Regions from separate parts of the Massilimicrobiota sp. An80 genome, predicted to be linked through region 1. Evidence: a T-box and tRNA genes for the amino acid it is inferred to sense, from the RefSeq annotation. Region 1 holds a T-box; the other holds one or more tRNA genes.
What was found. The T-box of region 1 lies ahead of trpS (tryptophan--tRNA ligase). A T-box ahead of a tRNA ligase gene usually reads a tRNA of that ligase, here a tRNA-Trp.
Positions count from the first base shown of each region.

Region 2: it has a tRNA-Trp gene. The T-box ahead of trpS (tryptophan--tRNA ligase) is inferred to sense a tRNA for this amino acid. The anticodon was not compared.

Region 1 covers NZ_NFHI01000002.1:15,466-23,369, reverse strand. The annotation lists gene B5G32_RS00815 (AfsR/SARP family transcriptional regulator) at 1-1,005, shown strand, start outside; gene B5G32_RS00810 (hypothetical protein) at 1,157-1,714, shown strand; gene trpS (tryptophan--tRNA ligase) at 1,754-2,743, opposite strand; T-box leader at 2,779-2,978, opposite strand; gene spx (transcriptional regulator Spx) at 3,082-3,537, shown strand; gene B5G32_RS00795 (cache domain-containing protein) at 3,687-4,376, shown strand; gene B5G32_RS00790 (putative bifunctional diguanylate cyclase/phosphodiesterase) at 4,377-5,927, shown strand; gene B5G32_RS00785 (glycosylasparaginase) at 5,930-6,883, shown strand; gene B5G32_RS00780 (copper homeostasis protein CutC) at 6,894-7,634, shown strand; gene B5G32_RS00775 (CYTH domain-containing protein) at 7,641-7,904, opposite strand, start outside.
Region 2 covers NZ_NFHI01000010.1:36,110-44,013, forward strand. The annotation lists gene B5G32_RS04415 (threonine/serine exporter family protein) at 14-469, opposite strand; gene B5G32_RS04420 (threonine/serine exporter family protein) at 471-1,223, opposite strand; gene B5G32_RS04425 (nucleotidyltransferase) at 1,260-2,411, opposite strand; gene B5G32_RS04430 (YceD family protein) at 2,558-3,079, shown strand; gene rpmF (50S ribosomal protein L32) at 3,092-3,259, shown strand; gene B5G32_RS04440 (GNAT family N-acetyltransferase) at 3,346-3,870, opposite strand; gene B5G32_RS04445 (hypothetical protein) at 3,873-4,238, opposite strand; tRNA gene B5G32_RS04450 (tRNA-Glu) at 4,338-4,413, shown strand; tRNA gene B5G32_RS04455 (tRNA-Trp) at 4,417-4,490, shown strand; gene B5G32_RS04460 (MurR/RpiR family transcriptional regulator) at 4,869-5,702, shown strand; gene B5G32_RS04465 (pyridoxamine 5'-phosphate oxidase family protein) at 6,087-6,596, shown strand; gene B5G32_RS04470 (hypothetical protein) at 6,735-7,271, opposite strand; gene B5G32_RS04475 (MerR family transcriptional regulator) at 7,339-7,593, opposite strand; gene B5G32_RS04480 (DUF3795 domain-containing protein) at 7,754-7,904, shown strand, end outside.

The DNA.
Region 1 (7,904 bases):
TTAGATGATGTTGATAATCCTATAGGAGCATTAAAAAATTTAATATATAGATTAAGAGCCTTATTAAAAAAAGAGTTTGGATTTACAGATTTTATTATCACTGGAAAAGGATCGTATGCGATTAATCCGGCGTATCATTTAAGAATAGATACAGTTGAATTTGAAAAGTATGAAAAATATTTAAGAGATTCTTCAAAACCAGAATATTTTGAAAAGTTTCTTAATGAATATACAGGGAAGTATTTGGTAGAAATTAAAGAAGATCATAATACTTTATCTAAACGTGTTTATTATCATTCACTTTATATGGATAAGGTTGTTGAGTATGCAAAGCTGTTGGAAGATAAACAGGATTATGAGAAGATGGAAATAATAGCTAAGCGTGCTATTGAGATTGATAATTTAGAAGAGTCTATTTATGAAATCTGGATTCGTTCTTTATATTTTCAACAGCAGTATAAAAAAGCAAAAGAGATATATAAAGCAACAACTGATTTATTGTATCAGACTTTAGGTGTTAAGCCATCTGAGTCAATGCTGAAATTATATGAGATGATTAAAAAAGAAAGTCATGATGAAGATTTAGATATTATGGAAATTCAACAGGAGCTTTCACGTGATGAAGCTTATGGGGCTTTTCTTTGTGAGTATGGAACATTTAGAGAAATATATACTATGCAATCAAGAATGATGGGAAGATTGGGTATATGTTCTCAGTTATGTTTAATCACAATTCTTGATCATTCACAGATTGAGGATCAACATTCCCAAAAAGCTATTGAAAGAATGATGACAAAAGTACAGGATGCTTTACTCAGAGGACTTCGTATTGGTGATGTTGTATGCAGGTTAAATGTGAATCAGTTTGTTGTTCTTTTGCCTGCATGCCATAATGACGATGCCAAAAGTGTTATGAATAGAGTTTTACGTAAAATAAAATATTCATTGAATCATACAACATTAACGATTGATTTCATGGTTGGAGAAATCATGCCAAAGCAATAAAGCATGACAAATAAATGAAACAACATATATTGACATACCCATTTTAGACTTACTGCAACAGTGAGTCTTTTTCTTTTTATGATGATTATAGAATGGTCTTTTTAGGTATAATAAACATATGATACATTACAGGGGGTTGAATATTTTGTTAGTGAATTTTGTTTATGATGATGAAGAATTATTAGAACCATATGAGTGGCAGGACGATGATTCTTATGAAGAAATAGAAAATGCACCTCTTTATCATGTTTCAACAAAACAGTTACATGATTTTTTATATGCGAAATTTTATCAATTCAGAGGAACAGATGGTATTTTTATTGTTGGTGATGGTCATTATTGCTTTGTTGTGGATATTAAAAATCATACAATTGTACGTAGAGGAACTTTTTCTTGGCAACAAAGACAACAGATTAATGACATATTAAAACAAGAACCGATGACTTTTTTTCAATATCAGATCAAAGATGAAGCTTATGATAAAGAATTTGGTTTAACAAGAAATGAGCGTTTAAAGAAAATGTGTCTAGAAGAAGTTATTGATGAGATTTTTGTGGTCCGTTATGATGTCTTCTTGGAAATATGCCAACAATTTCATATTGAGGGAGAAAATCCCAGTGAAAAATATTTGGCTTTAAAACATAAGATTGAAAAAGGATATACATCCTTGCATGAATTATTGTATAAAGAATTGGTTCAAAAAGGTTAAAAAGCAAACTTCATATCCATAAGAAGTTTGCTTTCTGTTTTATTTCTTTTTAATTGTAATTCCAATTTTTCTTTCCACTTTGGCTAGTTTCTTTCTTGCGATGATGCGTGCTTTCTTGGCACCTTCTTCTAAAATGTCATCTAAATAAGAACCACTCATAATTTCATGATAACGATTTTGTATCTTCTCAAGTTCTTCTCCTAAAACTTCAGCTAAATCATTTTTAAATTCTCCATATCCTTTACCATCATATTGTTTTTCAAGATCTTCAATAGGACGATTTGCTAATATTGAATAAATTTCCAACAAATTAGAAATACCTGGTTTATTTTCGGGATCATAATGAATATGACCATCGCTATCCGTCACGGCAGATTTGATTTTCTTTTTAGAAATATTGATATCGTCTAAGATATAAATGGTTCCTTTTCCTAGTTCATCGGATTTGGACATCTTCTTTGTAGGATTTTGTAAATCCATGATACGTCCACCTACTTTAGTCACTAATGGTTCTGGAATTTTGAAAGTTTCGCTATAACGTGAATTAAATCTTTCGGCAATATCACGACATAATTCTACGTGTTGTTTCTGATCTTCACCAACCGGTACAAAATCAGGATCATACATTAAAATATCCGCATTCATTAATGAAGGATAATTAAATATACCAGCACCAATGACTTCGTTTTTGGCTTTCTTATCTTTGTATTGTGTCATACGTGAAAGTTCTCCCATAGACACCATACATCCTAAATACCAACCAAGTTGAGCATGTTCTAAAACATCAGACTGTAAAAATAAAGTCACTTTTTCAGGATCTAATCCAGCAGCAATATACAATGCAATTAAATCTTTTGTATTTTTACGTAAATCTGCAGGCTTTTGATAAATAGTCATAGAATGAAGATTAGCAATAAAAATAAACATTTCATATTCATCCTGATAAGAAACAAAAGGTTTGATAGCTCCAATATAATTACCTAAAGTCACACGACCAGTTGGTTTAATTCCACTTAACATTCTTTTCATCATAACGACCTCCTTTAAAATAAAAAACGTCCTTAAAAAAGGACGTATAAATACGCGGTACCACCTTTATTCATATCATCGATATGCACTCTTGTCTTAACGCGACTCACGAAAAATGACTCATGCCATTTTTAGCTCCAGAATCCCAATTCATTATCGTTCATGGCTTGTTTGCATCACCCACAAGCTTTCTTAACATGAATAGATAACTACTCCATTCTTTCATTGCTGTAAAGTCATTATAGAACGACAAAGATGTAAAATCAATAGAATCATAAAAAATAATTTCATAATTGTTGAAAATGATGTATAATGAGTAAACAAGAGGAGATGATGTAATGATTAGAATTTATACAGCACCAAGTTGTGCTTCATGTAGAAAAGTCAAAGCATGGCTGAAAGAACATCAGATTCCTTATGTTGAAAAAAATATTTTTTCTACATTATTACGTGAAACTGAGTTAAAAGAACTTTTAGAAAGAAGTGAAAATGGAACAGATGACATTATTTCTAAAAGATCAAAGATTATTAAAGAAAATAAAATAGATTTAGATGATATGTCTATTAATGAATTAATTCATTTTATTCAAGAAAATCCATCTATTTTAAAAAGACCTATTATTATTGATGAAAGACGTTTTCAGGTCGGTTATAATGCTGAAGAAATTCGTGCTTTTATTCCTCGTGAACTGCGTCGTTTACAAGAATGTAATAATAGTGACTTCTGTCCACAATTTACTGATATTAAGGAACAATATTATCAGGACCATAAATGTGATGATGGTTGTGAATAAAAGATAATGAGTCGTTTCTATACTGAGATAGAGGCGATTTTTATTTTGTGAGAGAATGTTTTATAGTTGTCAAGAAAGTGATATAATATCATGGAGAAATGAGAAACAATGGAGGAAAAAATGATGATAAAAGGGGAACTTGAGAAAAAATGAAAAAAATGATCATAATTTCTTCTGTTATTGTAGTGCTGCTTTTGACTATGAGTATTTTTTTGCGTATTTATTTAAATCATATTGTCAGAAATAATATGATTGACCAAGTTGATAATACTGTTGATAAATACATTCATATAATACAAAAACAAATAGATAATGATTTTCAATTTTTAGATTCTTTTGCTAGTGTTTTACAGCTGGAAAATATAACAAACAATCAAGAATTTCCACAGGTTTTAGAAGAAACTAATGAACAAAATGATTTTATAACGATGATGTATTTTGATTTGGATGAAAGGGGAGTTGTTGCCAATTTAAATCAAGAGATATTGGTCAATAAGCCTCTAACAGATTTTCAAGAAGAAATTCAAAGTGTTGTTTATGATGCTTTGGCTGATCAACGTACTGTATCTGATATTTTTCAAAGTCAATTAACTCATGAAATGATTTATGCTTATGGAATCCCAGTTTATCAAAACAAACAGATTGTGGGAGCTTTAATCGCTACACAAACAGTAGAATTGCTGATGGATGCTGGGCAAGGAAGTGGTATTTTAGGTGGGGATACATATGCTTATCTTGTTGATGAATCTGGTCAAGTTTTAGTCAACTCTCAATATGATATTTTTCATCAGACTTCAATATTTCAACAACCTTTTTTGCAAAAACAAGATTATCAGTAAATGAAAGAACATTTAAAAGATCATCAAGATATAACATTTTCATTTGAATATGAAAATGCACAATATCATGCTCTATTAAAACCTATTGGATTAAAAGATTGGAACCTTTTATGTGTTAATATGTTGGAAAATTCTCACTTGTTTGCTGATAGGAATATGAGAATGGTAGGTTTGATATTTTTAAGTATCATATTGTTAGTTGTAGGATTGTTGATTTATGGTTATCGTATTATTTTAAAAAACAATCGTGAGTTACAGAAAGTCGCTTATTTTGATCATTTAACAGGAGCATATAATTTTTCTTATTTCATGACTTTGGGTGAACGATACTTTATGGATAATAAGTGTTGTAGTGTGGCTGTTTTAAATATTCATCAATTTAAGTTTTTTAATGAAATTTTTGGTCATGATTTGGGAGATCAGTTGTTATGTCATGAAAAGAAAGTGATTGAAAACAATCTACATGATGGAGAATTTTTTTGCCGAGATACAGCAGATCAATTTTATGTTTTTCTATGTGAAACAGAGGAATCCGTTTTATTGACACGCCTTAATCAAATGATGGAAGAGATTATTGAATATATGGATTTATTACACACAAATTATCATTTGAAGATTCATTGTGGTGTGGCGATATCAAGTGAAGAACTGATTGTGGATAATTGTTTTGAAGATTTAATGGTCAGAGTTATGTTTGCTTTAGCAAAATCAAAGGAAACGCTACTTTCTAATATTTGGTTTTATGATATTGAATTACATAAACAGGAAATAATGGATAATCATATTGAAAGTCATATGGAACAGGCTTTAAAAGATGGAGAATTTCAATTATATTTGCAGCCAAAAGTTGATATGGAAACTGGTCAATTACAAAGTAGTGAAGCTTTAGTCCGTTGGATCACACAAGATAACCAGCAATTGTATCCTAATCAATTTATTCCTATTTTTGAAAAAAGTGGCTTTTGTATGAAATTAGATATGTATATGTTTGAACAGGCGTGTCTACAAATTAGAAAATGGATGGATCAAGGTATAGAGCCTATCGGTATTTCTGTCAATCAATCTAAATTATTGTTCTATGAATCTGATTATGTCGAACGATTAAATGCGATTGTTCAAAAGTATCAAGTACCAGCTCATTTGCTGACTTTAGAAATATTAGAAGATTTGGTCATTAATAATGTAGATGCAGTCAATGAAAAGATAGAACAGCTACATCAAATAGGATTTAAAGTTTCAATGGATGATTTTGGAAGTGGTTATTCATCTTTAAATATTTTAGGAAAGATCGATATTGATGAATTAAAGATAGACAGAATATTTTTACAAGAAATATTAGATGGAAAAAATAAGAAAGCTCAAATTATTTTGGAAGAAATTATTAAATTGACAAAAATTTTATCTATTTCTACAGTTGTTGAAGGAATAGAAACAAAAGAATATCATGATTTTGTAAAGTCACTTGGTTGTCATTATGGACAGGGTTATTATTATGATAAACCTATAAGTCAACAAGAATTTGAAATACGATATATGAAAGAAAGGAGATAAACATGTGGGGGATTATTGCAACTTGGCGTATGGCTAAGGAAGGGATTGAAAAAGCTGAAAAAATATTAGATAGTCAAGGTGATGCTGGTGATGCTATTGAAATAGCTATTAAAGAAGTGGAAGATTTTCCTTATTATAAGTCAGTGGGATATGGTGGATTACCTAATGAAGCCATGGAAGTAGAATTAGATGCAGCATACATGAATGGAGATACTTTAAGTGTTGGAGCAGTGGCTTCTCTTCAAGATTTTGCAAATCCTATATCAATTGCCAGACGTTTATCGCATGAAACAGTCAATTGCATGCTGGTTGGTCAAGGGGCTGAAAGTTTTGCCAGTCAGGAAGGTTTTGAAAGAAAGAATATGCTTACGGATCGTGCTAAGATTCATTATAAAAATCGCATCAAAGAAGAGCAATCAAAACTCCAGCCATATGCTGGTCATGATACAGTTGGGATGGTGTGTTTAGATGATTCAGGTAAGATGACAGCAGCGACATCAACGAGTGGATTGTTTATGAAGAAAAAAGGGCGAGTTGGCGATTCACCTATTATAGGTTCAGGTTTTTATGTGGATTCACAAATTGGAGGAGCTTCAGCGACAGGCTTAGGTGAAGATTTAATGAAGGGATGTATTTCTTATGAAATCGTCAGACTCATGGCACAGGGAATGCATCCGCAAAAAGCTTGTGAAAAAGCTGTTTTTGAACTTGAACAAAAGTTAATCAAAAGACGAGGGCATGCAGGGGATTTATCTGTTGTGGCTATGAATAAAGATGGCGAATTTGGTGTAGCAAGTAATATTGAAGCATTTTCTTTTGTCGTTTGTTTACCACATTTAAAACCAACTGTTTATCTGGTACAAAGAGAAGGAAATCATTGTACCTATCAACCCGCCAGTCAACAATGGCTTGATGAATATATGCAAACACGCATGGCCCCATTGAAAGAAAAGTAGAGGAGATTGTATGAAACCAATAGTAGAAATTTGTTGTGGGAGTTATAGTGATGCTTTAGCGGCATGGAAAGCTGGAGCAACACGCATTGAATTGAATAGTGCTTTATCATTAGGTGGTCTGACACCTACATTGGCTACATTGAAAATGACAAAGCAAAATACAGGTTTAAAAGTCATAACAATGATTCGCCCTAGGGGTGCTGGTTTTTGTTATGATGAAGAAGAATATGAAGTGATGAAACAGGATGCAAAGATCATGTTAGAAAATGGAGCAGATGGCTTGGCATTTGGATTTTTAGATGCATCAGGACATATTGATGAAAAACGTACTCAAGAATTTGTTGAGCTCATCCATGCCTATCATAAGGAAGCTGTTTTTCATCGTGCTTTTGACTGTGTGGATGATCCTTTTCAGGCTATTGAAATATTGATTCAATTAGGTGTTGATCGTCTTTTAACAAGTGGTTTAAAAGCAAAAGCGATAGATGCTCTTGAACTTTTAGAAAAGCTTCAACAGCGTTATGGACAAGATATAGAAATCTTAGTTGGTAGTGGTGTGAATGCTTCAAATGTTTTAGAAATCTTACAGAAAACAAAAGTGCAACAGGTACATAGTTCCTGTAAAGATTGGGTTGAAGATGCTTCAACGATAGCAAAAGATGTTTCTTTTGCTTATGCGCCTGCTCCACATGAAAAAGATTATGAAATCGTCAGTCAAAAATTAGTTGAAAACATACTTCAGCAATTATAAAAACAGTCACTTATGACTGTTTTTATATGCTTCAAAAGCACGTGCAACTTTACTTGGACAATTGTGTTGATAGTGTAAATGATAAGGCTCAATGATTTTTAAAAATTGTGAGAATCCTTGGGTTTCATCATTGACTTCAAATTCTAGTTCATAATCATGTTGATCTAAATAAGTATTTTCATCTAAAGATAAAACACCTTCAGGTAATTGAATATCATAACGATGGGTTGTTAATGAAAAGGGATGTTGTAATTCATTGATCTTAATGCC
Region 2 (7,904 bases), on a different contig from region 1:
TAACTTCTTTTATTTATCCCATATCAATAAAATTCTTTGTTTTGATTCTTTTATAAACTTGAAATGCTGTAGAGGAAATTAAAATAGCTAAAGCTAGTGAAAGACTGGTTCCTAAAGTGGATAAAAAGCTTTTCATAAAAAGGTCATTCATCCCTTGTACAGCATACAGCATTGTATAGTAAATACCACTACCAGGAACTAATGGAAAGCAACCGATAACAATAAAAATGGTAGCAGGGGCTTTGAAAAACCTAGCAAAACATTCAGCAAGCAATGATACGCAAAGCATTGCAATAAAACTTTGTAGGAAAATATTGTTGAGTGAAGCAGTTGCTAAATAAATAAACCATCCTAGCGCACCAATAAGAGATCCTGTTAAAGAAAATCGAATATTTTTCTGTATTCTAAATATAAAAGTAAAACCAAAGCAGCCTATAAAAGCTGATAAACACTGTATAAACCCTTCCATTTTAAACTCCTTGTAAAATCATCATCATAATCCCTACACCAATAGCAATGCTGGCAGCTATTAAAATAGCTTCAATCATACGAGATAATCCAGAAACAAAGTCACCGCCAATAATATCCCTTAGACTATTTGTAATAGCAATACCAGGAACAAGAATCATTAAAGTTCCTGTAATCACTGCTTGCTGATTAGTAATGAAATTTATTTTTTGTGCAATAATAGCAATACTGGCTAAAACCATACTTGCTAGAATTGTACGAACAATTCCATTAACATCAAGCTTTTCTAAAAGATATATAAAGTAGTATAAAATAAACCCAATAAAAGCAGAAACAATCATTTCATTGATATGTCCACCAAAAAATGCACAGAACATGGCTGCGGATACAATATAACCAATAAGTATGAGACGATAATTCAATCTTTCGGATTCAATTATCTCAATTTGATTTTTGATTTCATCTAGAGATAATTCTTGATTACTGATTTGTCTGACTAAGCAATTGAGTTCATATAAATGATCCAGATGAGTATGATTACTACGTGATCGCCTGGATGATTGATAGGGTGTTCCATCATGCAAAGTTAATGATAAAGTAAAATATGATGGGATTGCGAAAACTTCAATATCAGTAAAGCCAAATCCTTCACACATTCTTTTTAAAGATTCTTCTACACGGTATATTTCTGCACCATGTTTTAATAACAATTGTCCAATTTTATTGATTTGTTGTAAAATGTCTAAATCGTTCATTTTTTCACCCCACAGATAATTGTTATATCATAAACCTCATGATTGAATCAATGGAATATGTGAAAATTCTTCTTGAATAAGTGCTTGTGGGTGAGAAGATAAAAGTGAAAGTAAACGTGTTGCTTTCAGTTCTATTTCTAAAGCAGGGTGATGATATTTTGGCAGGTTGGTAATTAAAGAATAAGGACATGTTTTTTTAATAGTAGATAAATATTGTCTTCCCTTTTGATTCATAGCTAAGACTCTTAAATAATCGACATGCATGGCATTATGAATATCATTTTTTGTGTTCTTCATTAAAATATGAATAAGCATACGCGAAATACGTGGACGTGTATAACGTTTAGAGGATAACTGATTGATGAATTCTTCCATTGATGAACAAGATTGGATATGTTTATATAATAAATTTTCTAAACCTTCATCGACCATATGATAGCTTTTTAGTTCCTGTAAACTGGATGTACAAATTTGATATTGTAAATATGGAAAAAAATCTTCAAGTTGAAAAAGATCACAATGATGATAAAGATCGGCATGAGGTAGGGAATGAGAAAAATCTTGCTTATTTCTTATAGCATTTCTGATAGCTGATGCACTGGCAATGGTTTGAAGATTTAATCCATGATAAGCATTTGTTCTTGGAAAACAATGAGAAGTTATAGGATATTGATGGAAAATAATTTCTTTGACATAACTGAGTCCTAATAAATCATTGGGTGTTTTAATTTCTTTATTCATAATGTATTGAAGTGCCTGATTGCAGGCATCAGCATAGCGTAATCCTTTTTTCATAGCTTTTTGAACATATTCATTATAGATATCTTGATGTTGAAAAATGGCTTGAGCAATATCAACAAAAGTTGAAATACGACCATCTTCACTACCAAAACATATATCAGTGACCCCTATAGCTGCTAATAAATCTATAGCTCCTTTTGCAAAATAGTCAGCACTCTGACAAGTATAAACAAAAGGTAATTCAATCACTAAATCTACACCAAATTCGATTGCTAACTGACTGCGTTTCCATTTATCAATAATAGCTGGTTCACCTCTTTGTACAAATGATGACGACATAATCGCAATTGTATAATCAAATTGTGCCAGAGACTTTGCTTTTTGGATATGATAAATGTGTCCATTATGAAAAGGATTATATTCAACAATTAATCCTAATATTCTCATGGCTTTCACCTCCAAGGGATAGTTTAACATAGTTTAGGAAATAAACATAGTTTTACTTGAAAAGAGTGGAAATATTCAATGAAATATTTAAATTTAGATTGACATATTTCTTACTTTTATATATAATGGGCTATGCGATGTAAAGGGTGATTTTTTTGAAATGGAATTTACAATGGATTATTAAACAAAAAGATGGTTGTTTTCATTTCGATGAAAAATTAAGTTTTCCATCAGAAATGTTCCATAATTTATCCCAAATTAATGGTTTAAAGGATGTTCATGTTCAAGGACAGGGACGTTTAGACACAAAAAATCATCAATTATACGTTGATTTCCAAATAGATGGAGAAATGATTTTACCATGTGCCATATCATTGGAAGATGTGGATTATCCTTTCCATATTGAATCAAATGTTATTTTTGCTTTTTATAAACCACAAGATGATGAAGAGGTTATAGAAGTTAAGAAAAACATTGTTGATTTAACACCTGTCATTTTCCAGGAGATTATGCTGGAAGTTCCAATGAGAGTTGTTAAGGAAGGTGCTTCTTTAAAGACTCAAGGTCATGGCTGGAAAGTATTAAGTGAAGAGGATGAAAAACATGATGAGGATTATATTGATCCTCGTTTAGCGAAGCTTAAAGATTATTTTAAGGATAAGGAATAAGGAGGTGTACCTATGGCAGTACCACAAAGAAGAGTTTCAAAAACAAGAAGAAACAAAAGAAGAACACATGACAAGTTAACAGTACCAAGTGTCGTTGTTTGCCCAGAATGTGGAGAATATAAATTATCTCATAGAGTATGCAAACATTGCGGAACTTACAACGGACAAAAAGTGTTATAAAAACTGCCCCTTATTTCAAGGGCTTTTTTTATGAATAAATGAAAATAAGAGAATAGCGATTTAGCTGTTCTCTTATTTTTTGAAAATTATTTTCGTTGATGAATAAAATTTTGAGGTAACAGTTCATAAAAAATAGCTGAATGCATTTCTCCTTGAGGATCTTTCCAATAATTATATTGAATATCATATTTTTGAAAACCTATTTTTTCATAAACATGTTGCGCACGAAGATTATTCAAATCTGTACTTAAAACTATTTTGGGTACACCTTTTTGAAAGAGTTCATGAATGAATAATGTGAGTATGGTATGACCTAAACCTTGATTTTGCATATTTATTTCACATATTTTAATACCAATTTCAACTGCGTCATGACAAGGAAAAAAGCACACCTCCCCAATGGGGCAATCTTTATATTCGATAATAAGACGATGCTTATGATTTTTTATTTCTTCTTGGAGTTGGTGCTTAACTTTTTGAACGGTCGTATTGATACCTTCTGGGAATCCAGCATGAGCCATTATTTTTCCGTCATTCCACCATTTTGTAAGAATTGTTGCATCATTTTCTTTTGCATCACGAATGAGTATATTTTTATAAAGAATTTTCATTATTATCTTTTTCTTCTACGATTTTTTCTTGTCGCTTGAAATCCTTCTTCTCTTTCTCTATAATTTAAAAAACTTCCTAGATCATAAACATCATAATCTTTCTTTAATAGTTTTTTACAGGCTTTTTCACTGAGTGCCTTGTTAATGGCATATAAATAATATTTCATGTTTTTATTAGGATATGATTCTTCAAATCTATCTAATAAACGAAAAGGAAAACATTCTGCATCAGCAATATGTAATTCATCATAGTCTTTTAATTCATCTAAACATATAATTGTGATTTTATCAGGATTTTTTTCATATTGACGAAATCCTTCATTAATATCTATTTTCTTAATTTCTACTTTTTTTCCAAAACCAAACATTTTATTTCCTCCAATACTTATCTATAATATCACTATTTCTTTATTTTTTCTATTGCTTTTCTATATTTTATATGTTATTATTACAAAGCAAAATCAATTGGCCTGTTGGAGAAACGGTTAACTCACATGCCTTTCACGCATGCATTCACGGGTTCGAATCCCGTACAGGTCACCATATAGGGGCGTGGTTCAATGGTAGAGCATCGGTCTCCAAAACCGTGGACGCGGGTTCGATTCCTGCCGCCCCTGCCATCAGTAAGTTAGAGCGATTGATCGCTCTTTTTTCTTATTCAAATATATTATTTACGACAGAAGTCATCTCATTGCGATAAATAGTAATTGGGTGGCTTTTTATTCAATGAAATCTATATATGATTAATGTTAAAAAATATTTGATAATTTTGTTATTATTTATAGAGATTTCATGTTTTTTAATTGACTTGCAATATCATTTCTCAAATTTCTCAAATAGAAGTATTTACTTTAACAGGAAATAAACGAGAAATTAAAAAGTATGGTATAATATTTTTATAAAATATAGAAATAGTTATTTTCATGAAATAATCAATGTATCATAAACATGAGTTTTATAAACAATAAATTGAAAATAGAAGAGGAAAGTGATGCTTTATGAGTCTGATTTTAGAAAAAATAGCACAAGATTATAAATTGAATGATAATGATTTATATTTAGCTCAATATATTATTGATCATAGTGATGAAGTGATTCATCTGTCTACGCATCAACTTGCTAAAAATACATACACCAGTGCAACAGCTGTTGTAAGATTCGTAAAAAAACTTGGTTTTGTAAGTTATAATGATTTTAAAATTCATATTCATTCTTTTTTAAATCAATATTACTTGAAAGATATGGAAATTTTATCTCATGAAAGCTTATTTTCAATTAAGGAGAAATTGTCTGAAATTGAAGTGGGTATTATGAATCAGACAAAGCATATGCTTTCAGTAGATACTTTAAAAGAAGTTATGTTCCATATTTCGCAGAATCAATATATTGATATTATTGCTAATGATACAAATGCCTGCATTGGTGAATATGCTAGTCATTTATTGTTGAGTACAGGAAAAATAACAACGGTTTACCAAAATAGGGATAAACAGTTATGGCTGAGTTTGAATGTGGATTCTCATCATACAGTCTTTATGATAAGTAAAAATGGCAAAAATGAACATCTTTTAAATATTGCTGATATTTTGATCAAAAGAAAAATTCCTTTTATTATCATTACAAGTCATAAAGAAAATCCTCTTTCAAAAAAACAGGCTATTTTGTTACATGGTATGGTTCATGATGAATTTGAAAGCTTAAAGGATATGGTCTTTTATATTTCTTTAAAGTATATTTTTGATCTGATATACAGTATTATCATTTCAGACAATTTACAACAGGCTAAAGAAGTGGATCAGCTTTATGGGTCGCTATTTGATAAGAAGGTGTAATCAAACAGATTATAAGCAGCTCTGACTGCTTTTTTTGTTACAATGTAACATTTTTAAAAGGATTTGATTATCAATTTTGTAGCAATATTCCATAATCATTTCTGTGTATTGTATAATTATAAAAACAATGTATGATAAATATGTCAACAGTTTTATGAAAAGGAGAAATTATACATGGTTTTAAGAAAGAATTTTTATGGGGTGGGACCTTAGATGCATATCAGTTTAAATATGTTATTGTGGAAACGTCAAAAGGGTTAAGTATTGCTGATGTAATGATGGTTAAAGCATAGAGTGTATCCTGAGAAACTATTATTTAGATTATGTAGAAATTGAGTTTTATTATCGCTGTAAAGAAGTTATTAAGTCAAATGGAGAAGTATTATGAGAAGAAAAGATCGAGAAATAACAGATTTTAATGAAATCATGAATATTATCAATAAGTGTGATGTGTGTCGTTTGGCATTATTTGATGAAGATTATCCTTATATCGTCCCATTGAATTTTGGTGTAGATAAAGAAGATGATCAATTGTATTTGTATTTTCATTGTGCTAATCAAGGAAAAAAATTAGACTTGATTAAACAAAACAATAAGGCTACTTTTGAAATGGATTGTGAACATAATATTATTCTTTATGATGAAAGAATGTCATGTACAATGGGATATGCAAGTGTAATTGGTCATGGAGAAATTGAATTTGTAGAAGATGAGGATAAATTTGAAGCATTAAAAATATTAATGAAACATTATCATAATGAAGAATTTCAATTTAATACAAATCTTATGAAAGCGACAACAGTCTTTAGATTGAAAGTTTTAGATATGGTAGGGAAAAGAAGAAATAATATTCATCCTGAAGAAAAGACAAAAAGACATATCTCGTTAGAATAAAAGTCTTGATATATGAAATCAAAAATAAAAACATCCTCATATTTTTTGGGTCTCTTAACAAAGTTGTAAATCATTATTTATAAATAAAATGACTTTGATAAAAAAACAATCACTCATATAAAGGTGATTGTTTTCTATTTAGTATTTCTTTTTTAATGCCTTTTTTAATATCTTTAAACCAAAGATATCTTTTTTCTCATTTTTTTCTTTATTTTGATAGACTTCACTGTAATATGCAAAGTTATCTCTAGGATTATCTAAATGATATTTTTTTGCCCAATCTTTAAAATGATTATTAATATAATTATTTAAAGCAACAGGATCATGTTTTTCATGATAAAGTTCAATAAGGTGAAGTGGATCATAGACTGTAATGTTATTTTTTAGAATATAATCAAACATATCAACGACAAGTTTATTATTTAAAATAGAATATGAATATGTATCATTTAATGTCACAATATCTAAATCAATAAAATACTGAAAGAAAACTCCGCCTATTCCATATGCGCCAACACCTGCATGACCTACTGACATAGAACTATACATGGAAATGTTTATTTGTTGTATTTGAGATAAAGGGACAATCACTTCATTATATTTTATATGATCATCATTAAGATAGAGAGTATCATAACCTTTCCATTGATCAAGAGTTTGATTATCAAATGACACTTTCACTCTTCTTCTTTTAATATAATCATTTATTTTTTTGTCTATGTCTTCTAACTTCTTTTTAGAGTTAGAAATAAATTCTTTTTTTTGATTCTAGTGCTTCTCTTATAGAGAGTTTGTTGTTGAAAATAAGTTTAATATCATCTATGGATACTTCCATAGAACGTAATAATAAAATTGTTTTTAAAATATTAATATCTTTTTGCATGTAATTTCTATAATTATTTTCATTTCTTTTTGGATGAATAAGACTTTCTTTTTCATAATAGATTAATGATTGTTTTGTAATACCTAACATTTCTTCGACTTCATGTGTTGTCATAGTTTTTTCTTCCTTTCCAATTTTACTTAAAACTATATGCTAGCAATACTGTCAAGATTTTTTTCTATAAAAATTAATACTCTTTTCATTTGTGTGACAATGAACAAGATATTTAAAAATGTGTTATGATATTTTTATAAATGAAATGGAAGTGATTCTTATGAGTTCTAAAGGATTTGGCTATTGTGGATTAGCTTGTGATTATTGTCAGGATAATCCACATTGTATTGGCTGCAAAAAGGGAGGCTGTCCTGAAAAGGAAGCTTGTAAAAACTATCAATGCTGTACATCTAAAAATTATAAGTATTGTT